2 regions of the Arthrobacter sp. 92 genome follow, and region 1 is predicted to be linked to the other one. Evidence: riboswitches for the same ligand, from Rfam matches in the RefSeq annotation. Region 1 holds a riboswitch; the other holds the start of a gene.
What was found. Region 1 has a riboswitch for S-adenosylmethionine ahead of ACP4XC_RS03190 (cobalamin-independent methionine synthase II family protein). Riboswitches for the same ligand answer to the same signal wherever they lie in the genome.

Region 1 (5,638 bases):
AGCTGACCGGCTTCGTCAGGCCGGTGCGGGCCATGGCGTCGGCGTACACCACGTGCATTTCGTCCAGGTACTGCTGCTGCCGTGCAGGGGTGCCGGCGAACGCGCGGCCGCTGAGGGAGCGCACCTTGTATGTCTTCAGCCCGCGGCGCCACAGGAGGGGCACCTCAGTCTTCAGGAGCAGTCCCGCCAGGCGGTTGGCCTCGGTGCCGTGGGCAACGATGACCGAGGCGCGGGGCACCAGGGCAAGGAACTTCAGGAGAGGCTTGAGTCCGGCCGAGATCTGGTCCGGAGTGAACTTGCCATTGGGCTCGCCGGGGACGTGCCAGGGGTGGACGTTCCACGGCATGACGAATTCCGGGCGGAGGCCCAGCTTCCACTGAACCCCCAGCATGCGGGTGGCCGCCTCGTCGTCGCCGGCGGTGATGAAACCGGACTCGTCGACCGTCCCGATGTTGGAGTACAGGCTGATGATGCGGCACTCGTCGACGTCGTGCATGGGGTCCACGTAGGGGACCACGGTGTCGGGCTTGCCACTTTGGAGAGTGTCACACAGCTCATTGACAGCTGCGACGTTGGGTTCATAGCGGCGGCCTAGAAGCTGCTCGCGGAAAGATTCAGTAGCCAGTGCTGTCATGTATTGCTGTGTCTCCTGCGGGGATCGGTGACGCTGCCGCACCATACCGGGGCGTGCTGTGGGCATGCTCGGGTACGGCGTGGTTTGAAATGTGGTGTGGACCGATTGCCTGACCGGTCTCTACCAGTTTAGCAAGCCCCGCGAAATGTGGCCCCGGGGGACCCTGCAGGCGCCGCTATCCCCGCCAAAGGCGCGTGGTGGCGCGGCGCGCGCCTTCCCCGAGGGCCTCAAGCTTGGCGAACGCGATCTGCGGGTGCACCCGGCCCCCGAGCCCGCAGTCCGTGGACGCAATGACGTTCTCGCGACCCACCAGATCGGCAAACCTGACGATCCTGTCCGCCACCAGATCCGGATGCTCCACCACGTTGGTGGCGTGTGAGACCACCCCGGGAATGATCACTTTGCCCTCGGGAAGCTTGGTGTCCTCCCAGACCCGCCATTCGTGCTCATGCCGGACGTTGGCGGCCTCGAAGGAGTACGCCCCGGCATTGACCTGCATCACGGAGCCGATGATGTCCGCGAACGGTATGTCCGTGGTGTGCGGGCCGTGCCAGGAGCCCCAGCAGACGTGCAGCCGGACCTGTTCCGCCGGCAGGTCGCGCAGCGCCCAGTTGGTGGCCTCCACGCGAAGCTGGATGAACTTGAGATAGTCCGCCAGGCTCGGCTCGGGGTTGATCTGGTCCCAGCTCTCGGCCAGCGAAGGATCATCCAGCTGCACTGTCAGGCCGGCGTCGATGATGGCCTTGTACTCTTCGCGCATGGCGTCGGCGCAGGCGTAGAGAAGCTCCTCGTCGGTCGTGTAGTACTCGTTGGCCACCCGGGCGCAGGACCCTGGGGAGAGCGAGGCCACGAACCCCTCCGCCAGCCCGGCTGAGGCAAGCCCGGTCTTGAGGTTGGCGATGTCCGAGCCCACGAGGCCCTGCCCCGTGTAGGTGAGCGGACCGGCGATCTTCGGCTGGGAGACACTTTTGCGGTGGGCGAGGATGCCCGACGACGGATCGTTGTAGGCGTCGTTGAACTTCTGCCGGTCCCGGCGGTCGGGGAAGGAGGTGAGCACGATGTTCCCGGGCGTGGAGCGGCTGACCTTGGCATCGGCCCAACGGTCCACGTCCGTGGGCTCGAGGCCTCCAAGGCGGGCGAAGGAGTAGTTCCACCAGGCGCCGTAGTCCACGGAACTGGACATGGTGTGGCCGTATTCGCCGTCGTTGGGGATATCGATGCCAAGGTCCTTCTGGCGCTGGACAACGTCCACCACCGAGGCCTCCAGCAGCTCGCGGAACTCGGGGGTGAGCCCGCCCGCTTCCTTGGCCTCGTTGGCGGAGATGAGTTCGGGCGTGCGCGGCAACGAACCTGCGTGGGTGACGCGGATGTGATCGGTGTTTACGGACATGGCGGATGGTTCCTTTCCATCGGTCCTGGCTGTAGCACCTTTGCCGGGCCGCGGCGTCCCGTTTTCAGGGTTCCGTTTTGGGGACAAGGTTGCTGCGGCGTCAACGATCCAGGTCTCTCGGCCGCTCCGGATGGGCACTCTCACTTAATTCCATCCGGCGACGGTTCCGCAAATCGGGGCAGTATTGTGTCGGGGGATTGTCCCGGCGGGCCCGGGGCGGCCCGCTGCCTCAGGCCGCCGGCCTCAGCAACGCCCGGCGCCGCGGACCGCCTGTCGGCTCTCCATAGCGGCCCCCGCCGCCGGATCGGCTAAACTTGGGTGGTAAGAGCCCCGAAACTCTTGGGCTGTGCCTGCCGGTCAGCTGACCGGTCACGGCATGGCAGTGGAATTCGGGGCATTCTCATGAACGGCGCTGAGCTGCGTTGACCACCTGGTGGATCACACGGAGTCCGGCCCGAACGAATGGGGGAGGATCCCATGCCAGCAATCGTGATCGTCGGAGCCCAATGGGGCGACGAAGGCAAAGGTAAAGCCACTGACCTGCTCGGCCACCGCGTCGACTACGTGGTCAAGCCCAACGGCGGCAACAACGCCGGGCACACCGTCGTCGTAGGCGGTGAGAAGTATGAGCTCAAGCTCCTTCCTGCCGGCATCCTGAGCCCCAACGCGGTTCCGATCATCGGTAATGGCTGCGTGGTGAACCTTGAGGCCCTGTTCCAGGAGATCGACGGCCTCGAAGCCCGCGGCGCCGACACCTCTAAGCTGCGCGTCTCCGCCAACGCCCATCTCGTGGCGCCCTACCACCAGGTCCTGGACAAGGTCACCGAGCGGTTCCTGGGCAGCCGTGCCATCGGCACCACCGGTCGCGGCATCGGCCCGGCGTATATGGACAAGGTGGCCCGCCTCGGCATCCGCGTCCAGGACGTCTTCGACGCCTCGATCCTGCGCCAGAAGGTTGAAGGATCGCTGCGCCAGAAGAACGAGCTCCTGGTCAAGGTCTACAACCGCCGCGACATCGAGGTGGATGAGATCGTGGAGTACTTCCTGTCCTTCGCCGAACGCCTCCGCCCGCTGGTCATCGACAGCACCTTCGTCCTGAACACGGCCCTGGACGAGGGCAAAGTGGTCCTCATGGAGGGCGGCCAGGCCACGTTCCTCGACGTCGACCACGGCACCTACCCCTTCGTCACGTCATCCAACCCGACCGCGGGCGGCGCCTCTGTGGGATCCGGCATCGGACCCACCCGCATCTCCCGCTCCATCGGCATCATCAAGGCGTACACCACCCGCGTGGGCGCAGGTCCCTTCCCCACGGAACTGTTCGACGAGATGGGCATGTACCTGCAGAAGACCGGCGGGGAGTTCGGCGTCAACACCGGCCGGCCGCGCCGCTGCGGCTGGTACGACGCCGTCCTGGCGCGCCATGCCTCCCGCGTCAACGGCTTCACGGACTACTTCGTCACCAAGCTGGACGTCCTCACCGGCATCGAGCAGATCCCGGTCTGCGTGGCCTACGACGTGGACGGCGTGCGGCACGACGAAATGCCGATGACCCAGACCGAGTTCCACCACGCCAAGCCCATCTTCGAGTACTTCGAAGGCTGGACCGAGGACATCACCGGCGCCCGCGCCATGGACGACCTGCCGGAAAACGCCCGGAACTACGTGCTGGCCCTGGAGAAGCTCTCCGGCACGCGGTTCTCGGCAATCGGCGTCGGCCCGGACCGCGACCAGACCATCGTGGTCAACGACCTCATCAACGACTAAACGTCACCGAAGCTCCAACGGCAGCACGAACCATGGCGGGTCACCCGGAAGGGCGGCCCGCCGTTTTGCCTTCCACAGTATTTCCCTCTGTTTAGCCGCCCATCAATCCCGTTGAATCCCGCAACGGGCGGCCCGGAGTAGGGGACGGTGGCGTCATCAGCCACCTTCTCGCCGGGGTCCCCTGACCGGGCCGAAAAAGAATTTTAAGTTTTTTGGATTTCGCGTAACCCCACCGGCCCCCCGGACGATTACCACTATGAAAGCGCCAGGTTCGAATTTGTCCCCCATCAGATTTGAACCCGGGGCTTGACTGCGACAAAAAGCGCCGGGCTGGATGTGTCCCCCATCATGTTCCAGCCCGGCTCTTTGCGGCGCTTAACTGAGACAAAAGGCGCCGGGTTGGATGTGTCCCCCATCATGTTCCAACCCGGCTCTTTTCTGTCCGGAGCCGGTTCAGCAAGAAGCCGGCCTGGGAGCGCGGGGCCGAGCCAATGCCCTCCGCCCCGATAGCCGGGGAGGCTTGCGGGCGGGACGCATCCGGCGTCCGCCTGATGGCTACACTAATGTAGCCACCCTCCCCTGAATGAAGGTTCCACGTCCGTGACCCATGCACTGACCGATGACTCCCTGCGGGCCCTCAAGGGCCGCGAGGGCGAGTTGTTCAGTCTGGTGTACCGGAGTTACGCATCCCAGGTATTGGGGTATCTGACAGCCCGCGGAGTCGAGGATCCGGAGGCAACAATGCAGGATGTCTTCCTCGCAGTCCTGCCCCGAATAGACAGCATCAGCGGTGGCGTCAGCGGGCTGCGGACGTTCGTTTTCTCGGTGGCGCACGCGCGGATGGTGGACGACCACCGCAGGCAGCGGCGGGCACCCGTCCGGCAGTCCTTCGAACCCGAACTGGACCGCCGTGAGTCCTCCTCAGCGGAGACGGCAGCAATGTTGCTCGTTGCTCCCGGGGAAGTGCTGCAGTTGTTGGACGTCTTGGGCGAGGACCAGAAAGAGGTTCTCACCCTGCGGATTATCGCGGATCTCACCGTAGAGCAAGTCGCCGAAATCATGGGGAAAAGCGCCGGAGCAGTCAAACAGCTTCAGCGACGTGCTTTGGACAGACTCCGTGAACATTCGGCCGTAAAGGATTACGTGGCGCCATGACAACCAGACATGACTTTTCCGGCGGAACCATTGAGCAGCTTCTGTTCGACGCCGGTCACTCGGACGCCGTCGAACTCCGGGCTGCCCTCACCGCGCTGGCCTCGCTCGGCCAACTCGCGGTCCCGGCGCCCGGACCGGAACTCGCGGCCATGCTCGCCGGGCCGCACAATGACCTCACCCGTCAGCGCTGGTTGCGCAAGCACCGTCCCGCCGTGATCGGACTTGCCGTCCTTGCCGGCATGGGGCTCGGCGTCAGCGGGGTGGCCGCCACCAGTCCTCGCCCCGGGGAGGGTCAGGGATTGCGTTCGGTGCAGCAGCTGACCCTGGACTGGACCCCCGGCTGGAGTATCGCCGGTGTGCCCGTGGTCCCCACCGCTGGAGAGCCCCAAGAGTCAGCCACCGGCGCAGCTTCCGATGCTGGCGATCCGGGGCTGCCGGCCTCCGGGTCCGCGGCGCCGGCAAAGCTGGAGGGCGGCGAGTACTCGGTTCCGGTCACCCCGGAGCCGGCCCCGGCGTTGGAAGAGCACGGTCGTGGTCCCGCCTCCGACCCGGGCGATGCCGGCAAGTCGAGCGACGGCCAGCATTCCGGGAGCGGCAACGCCAGCCAAGGCGGATCTTCGAAGCCTGTCGGGCTGGACCCCGCCGGGGAATCCGGCGGCGGAGATATCCTGGGTTCCGGCGCGACGCTCAAA
Region 2 (5,638 bases), 1.8 Mb from region 1:
CTGGGAGGGGTGATGTCCGCCGTCGGCATCCGCAATCCGGCCGCACCGGCCGAGCCGCCTGAAGCGGGCGCGCCATCCGCCAGTCCGGGAACTTAGGCGTCGGGCAGCCGGCAGCCGGCGTGGACTTTGTCGCTGTGCACCCACAAAGCCGAGGTGACCTCGTCCGCGAGGTCGAAGGACCGCCTGCTTTCCCCGGAGCCTATCCGCACCACGAGCGCACCGCCGAAGGGCCTGCGTCCGAGCACTTCGATGGGGGCGTCGAGGTCGATTTCCTCGGTTGCGAGGTAGCGGAGGAGAGCCGGGTTTTCGTCGCTGATCCGGGTGATCCGGCCGGTGTGTCCGTCGTCGAGGTCGCTGAGCCGGTGTGCCTGGGGCACCAGCACCGTGCCGTCAGCGGCGGGGATCGGATCGCCGTGTGGATCACGCAGCGGCTCACCGAGCTTGGCCGCCATCCGCTCAATGAAGGTATCGGAGACCGCGTGCTCCAGCAGCTCGGCCTCATCATGGACCTCGTCCCAGCTGTAGCCAAGCTCCTGCACGAGATAGGTTTCGATCAGCCGGTGCCTGCGGACCATTGACAACGCGAGCCGGAAGCCGTCGGCCGTGAGGGTGATGGCGCTGTAGGGCTGGTGATCCACCAGACCCTGGTCCTTGAGTTTGCGGACCATCTCCGAAACCGAGGAATTGGCCACGCCCAGGCGTTGGGCCAGCTGCGACGAGGTAATTGGTTTGTCCTGCCACTCCGTAAAAGAGTAGATGACCTTGACGTAGTCCTCGATCGAGGAGGAGGGCGTACTGGTCTTCACGACACCAAGCCTACCGTTAGGCCCGCCTGGCTCATGCCTTGAACGCCCGCCATGTCTGTGTCAGGTACGGCAAACCGATTACGTCGCCGGGGTTGTGCGCCAGATGCTCGTGGAGATACCAGTCCAGGTTGGCCAGCACTTTGGCGCGGGTGGCCTCGCCGGCCGCCAGGTAGTAGCTGCGGGATTTGGTGAGGTCCATGATCTCTGCGGTGGTCACCGGCGCCTCCCACCGGGTCAGGTGGCTTTCCAGTCCCTGGAATTCAGGGCCGACGGCGGGCCGGAAGTCGGGTTTGTGAACGTCACCGGCGTGCATGATCCGGGAGAGGCGGTGCACCCACGGAACGGAGGTGTCCAGCTGGTTCCAAATCAGCCCAAGCACTCCGCCGGGACGGAGGATCCGCGCGATCTCCGTGCTGGCCAGTAGCGGATCGCACCAGTGCCAGGCCTGTGCCACCGTGACAACGTCGAACGCCGCGTCGTCCAGGCCCGAGGCCTCGGCGGTGCCTTCCAGCGCCAGCACGCCGGGCATGCTCCGCCGCAGCTGCGCGAGCATGTCCGGGGACGGATCCACCGCCGTCACCCGAAGACCGCGCTCCACGAGCAGGGCAGTGAACTTCCCGGTGCCGGCGCCGAGGTCCGCGGCGTCCCGCGCGCCCGCGGGAATCAGCCAGTCCGCGGACTCACCAGGGTAGCCCGGGCGGACACGATCGTAGTGCTCGCCGCCGTCCTGAAAGCTCTGCCCAAGCTCGTTCCGGCGTTTGTGGTGCAGTTTGGGTCCTCCCCGTGCCACGCGACATCTCCTTCGGGCAGGCTGGATCTTTACCCCCCGAATTTACCGCACGGGAGCGGCGGCGCGGCATCGTCCCGCGTGGGCGGGCCTAGTCGTCGGTGCACGGGGCCGCGCCGGCGGTGCCTGGCGTGTTGGGTGCCCAGTCAGGATAGCTGCGGGTGTCGTTGGCCGGGACCCAGCGCCCCGAGTCCACCACGTAGTCCCAGCCCAGTCCGGACCGGCGCAGCTCTTCGATCCCGGCGAGCAGACGCTGGGCGTCCTCCAGCCGGGAACCGACGCCGAAGCTTGCCCGCAGCGATCCGGACGGCAAGCCCAGCCGCTTGAGCAGGGGGTGGGCGCAGAAGCGGCCATCGCGCAGGCCCACGCCGTGTTCCGCGGACAGGTAGGCCGCGACAAGTCCGGCGTCGTAGCCGGCCAGGGAGAAGTTGACGACGCCGATGGTGTCGGTGCTCTGATCCGTGTCGCTGAAGATCTGGTGGACGCTCACGCCGTCGATCTTTTGCAGCCCTTCGACCAGGAACGACCTGATGGCCGACTCGTGGGCGTGCCAGAGCTCCTGGTCCAGGGCCGCGATCACCTGGGTGGCTCGGGCAAGGGTCGCGGCACCCAGGACGTTGGGGGAGCCGCCTTCGTGCCGTGCGGGGCCGGTGGCCCAGCTAACGGAGTCCAGCCTGGCCTCCCGGACAGCGCCGCCGCCGGCAAGGTGGGGAGTGCCGGCGTCGAGCCAGTCAGTCCTGCCCACCAGGACGCCGGCGCCGAAGGGCGCGTACAGCTTGTGCCCGGAGAAGGCGAGGTAGTCGACGTCGTCCGCGGCGATGTCGACCCGACGGTGCGGTGCCAGCTGGGCGGCATCCACCACAATCCTGGCGCCGTGCTCATGGGCCAGGGCCGCGAGTTGGCGGATCGGCAGGATCTCGCCCGTCACGTTTGAGGCGCCGGTGACGGCCAGCAGGCTGACGTCACCGTGCCGCAGCTCCGAGCGCAGGTTCTCGATGGTTTCGCTGAGGGTGGCGGCCGCGATGACGCTGCGGTGGGGTACTCCCTGCCATGGCAGCAGGTTGGCGTGATGTTCTATGTCCAGATACAGCACCTCGCCGGTGTGCCTGCCATCTTTCACCGGAAGGCAGCCCGCGAGGAGATTGAGGGAATCCGTGGTGTTTCGAGTGAAGATCACCGAATCATCCGGGCGGCCGCCCACAAACTCGCGGACGATGGCGCGGGCGTTTTCGTAGACCGACGTGCTGATCTGGGAGGCGTAACCGGCGCCGCGGTGGACGCTGGCGTAGTACGGCAGGATTTCGTTGAGGTAGGCGGAGACCACGGACAGTGCGGGAGCGGAGGCGCCATAGTCCAGGTTCGCGTAGCGCACGTGCCCGCCCTGGATCAGGGGCGCCTGGATTTCCGCTCCGGTCACTGCCGAGAGCGGGCGGCCAGCCACGGCGAAGCGATCGTTGAGGATGCCGGCAGGAGCGGTGAAACCGGGGTTCGCGGGGAAAGTGGCAGTAGTCATGGGACCTCACTCTGAAAGGACCCCTCGCACCGGGGATCCGCGCTTGCCGGGTCCGTTCCGGACCGGCCTGGTCGTCACCCGGGGCACCCCACCGCGAATGGAGGGTTGCCGGCCAGCAAACCGGGGTTTAACGCTGGCACTCGTGACCTGCTAAGAGCCTAGGACATCCGCGCGGTGCTTGGAAAAACCCTCCAGAATATTAAGCGGTTTGTTACGCGATTGGCCACAAGGGCATCCCGGCCGAACAAACAACGGCGGACGCCCCCTTTTCGGGGCGTCCGCCGTCGATTATTCGGTCGGTCAAGGGGAAACGGGGCCCCTGACGGGCCGTTACAGGAGGTCGTCGAGATTCGGATTCAGACGCTTGAGCACTTCAGAATGGAGGATCGAATTGGTGGCCAGGGCATTGCCGCCGAACGGGCCGTCCACGCCCTCCAGCGAGGTGAACCGGCCGCCGGCCTCGGTGACGATGGGCACCAGGGCGGCCATGTCATACAGGTTCAGTTCGGGTTCGCACGCGATGTCCACCGACCCCTCGGCCACCATGCAGTATGACCAGAAATCGCCGAAGGCGCGGGTGCGCCATACTTCCTCGGTGAGGCCGATGAATTCGTCGAAGTTGCCGCGCTGCTTCCATCCGCCCAGGCTTGAATAAGAGAGTGAGGCATCGGAAAGCTTCGAGACGTTCGAAACCTTCAGCCGGGTGGCAGCGGCCAGCGAGCGGCCCATGTAGGCGCCGGACCCCTTGGCCGCCCACCAGCGTTTGCCGAGTGCAGGTGCACTTACCAGTCCAACCACAGGCTCGCCCTCATCCACGAGCGCGATGAGGGTGGCCCAGACGGGAACGCCGCGGACAAAATTCTTGGTCCCGTCAATTGGATCGATGATCCAGCGGCGCGAACCGTGACCTGAGCTGCCGAACTCTTCACCGAGGACGGCATCGCGTGGACGGGAACGGGAGAGCTGCCCGCGGATGGACTCCTCAGCGGCCTTGTCGGCATCCGTAACCGGCGTGAGATCCGGCTTTGTCTCCACCTGGAGATCCAGTGCCTTGAAACGGCTCATGGTCTGGGAATCGACGGAGTCAGCCAGGACATGGGCCAGCCGGAGGTCATCGTTATAGCTCGAAGCGGGTTGGGTCATGGTTCCAAACTACCGTCTAAGCGTCCGGCTGAGCGGGAGGCCACGTTGCGGGCGGCTAGGAGACGGTGCCCAGTTCCTTTGTCTCCTGGGCTTCCATCCGTGGGTCCGTGCCCAGCAACCGCCGCAGGGAAGCGAGCCGGGCGGCTCCTGACGCTCCGGCGTGTCCTTCGGCCACCCAGGCATCCACTCCGCAGTTGACGGCTGAGGAGTCGTGCTTGCAGCCGCGTTCGCAGGCGTCCGTGCCGGGCTCAAGGTCCGGGAACGAGCGCAGGATCCGGTCCGGGTCCACGTGCGCGAGGCCGAAGGACCTGATGCCCGGGGTATCAATGATCCAGCTTCCGGGAGGCGCGTCGCTGATCCGCAGGGCCAGCGCCGACGACGATGTGTGGCGTCCCCGTCCTGTCACGGCGTTGACTCCGCCCGTGGCACGTTCCGCGCCGGTCAGGGCGTTGACCATGGTGGATTTGCCCACACCGGAGTGGCCCAGCATAACCGTGACCTTCCCGTCGAGATGGGCGCGGAGCTCTGCCACGGCGTCGCCATCCAGCCGGGCGGACAGCCCGTCGTCGGAGCGCGCGTCGATACCCGAAGCCGCTGAATCGGCCGTGCGGCTGATGATGACAGGGAAATCGAGGTGCCGGTAGTTCGAAAGGAGTTCGGTGGGATCCTTGACGTCAGCTTTGGTCACCAGAAGCAACGGCTCGATGCCGGCATCGTAGGCGGCCACGAGCGCACGGTCGATAAAGCCGGTCCGGGGCTCGGGATTGGCGGCGGCCACCACCACCACCAACTGGTCCGCGTTGGCAACCACGGCGCGTTCAATGGGATCGGTGTCGTCGGCGCTGCGCCTGAGGAGGGTCTTGCGGTCCTGGATCTTCACCAGCCGGGCGAGGGTGTCCGGGGCGCCGCTCACATCTCCCACGAGCGAAACGAAGTCGCCCGCAACCACCGGGGAACGGCGGAGCTCGCGTGCCCTCGCGGCAATGACAATGCGCTCGTTGTCCGTGTCTTCCCCGACCACGGCCGTATAGCGTCCCCGGTCCACGGTGATGATCCGGCCGGTCACTGCGTCCTCGTAGGCGGGCCTGTCCTTGGTGCGCGGACGTGAGCCCTTCTTATTGGGACGGATCCGAATGTCGGACTCATCCCACGTACCCGTACTACGCCCCACTGGCCGCGCCCCTTGCATCAGGTCCCTGGGCCAGCATTGCTTCCCACAACTGGGGGAAGCCGGGCATGGTTTTGGCGGTGGTACCGATATCCTCGACCTCGACGCCCTGGACTGCGAGGCCAAGGATGGCCCCGGCCGTGGCCATTCTGTGGTCGGCATAGCTGTGAACCACGCCGCCGTGGAGTGTGGCGGGCCGGATGACCAGGCCGTCGGCGGTC

Region 2: it holds a riboswitch for S-adenosylmethionine, as region 1 does, so the genes downstream of both, ACP4XC_RS16485 (aminotransferase class V-fold PLP-dependent enzyme) here and ACP4XC_RS03190 (cobalamin-independent methionine synthase II family protein) in region 1, are expected to answer to the same signal.

What each region holds. Positions count from the first base shown of each region.
Region 1 covers NZ_CP189863.1:680,082-685,719, forward strand. Annotated here, with positions in the region: gene ACP4XC_RS03185 (uracil-DNA glycosylase) at 1-634, opposite strand, end outside; gene ACP4XC_RS03190 (cobalamin-independent methionine synthase II family protein) at 810-2,024, opposite strand; SAM riboswitch class I at 2,038-2,161, opposite strand; gene ACP4XC_RS03195 (adenylosuccinate synthase) at 2,502-3,791, shown strand; gene ACP4XC_RS03200 (RNA polymerase sigma factor) at 4,392-4,946, shown strand; gene ACP4XC_RS03205 (hypothetical protein) at 4,943-5,638, shown strand, end outside.
Region 2 covers NZ_CP189863.1:3,543,738-3,549,375, reverse strand. Annotated here, with positions in the region: gene ACP4XC_RS16500 (MFS transporter) at 1-96, shown strand, start outside; gene ACP4XC_RS16495 (metal-dependent transcriptional regulator) at 93-806, opposite strand; gene ACP4XC_RS16490 (class I SAM-dependent methyltransferase) at 838-1,596, opposite strand; gene ACP4XC_RS16485 (aminotransferase class V-fold PLP-dependent enzyme) at 1,685-3,106, opposite strand; SAM riboswitch class IV at 3,141-3,254, opposite strand; gene hisN (histidinol-phosphatase) at 3,437-4,249, opposite strand; gene rsgA (ribosome small subunit-dependent GTPase A) at 4,305-5,420, opposite strand; gene aroA (3-phosphoshikimate 1-carboxyvinyltransferase) at 5,410-5,638, opposite strand, start outside.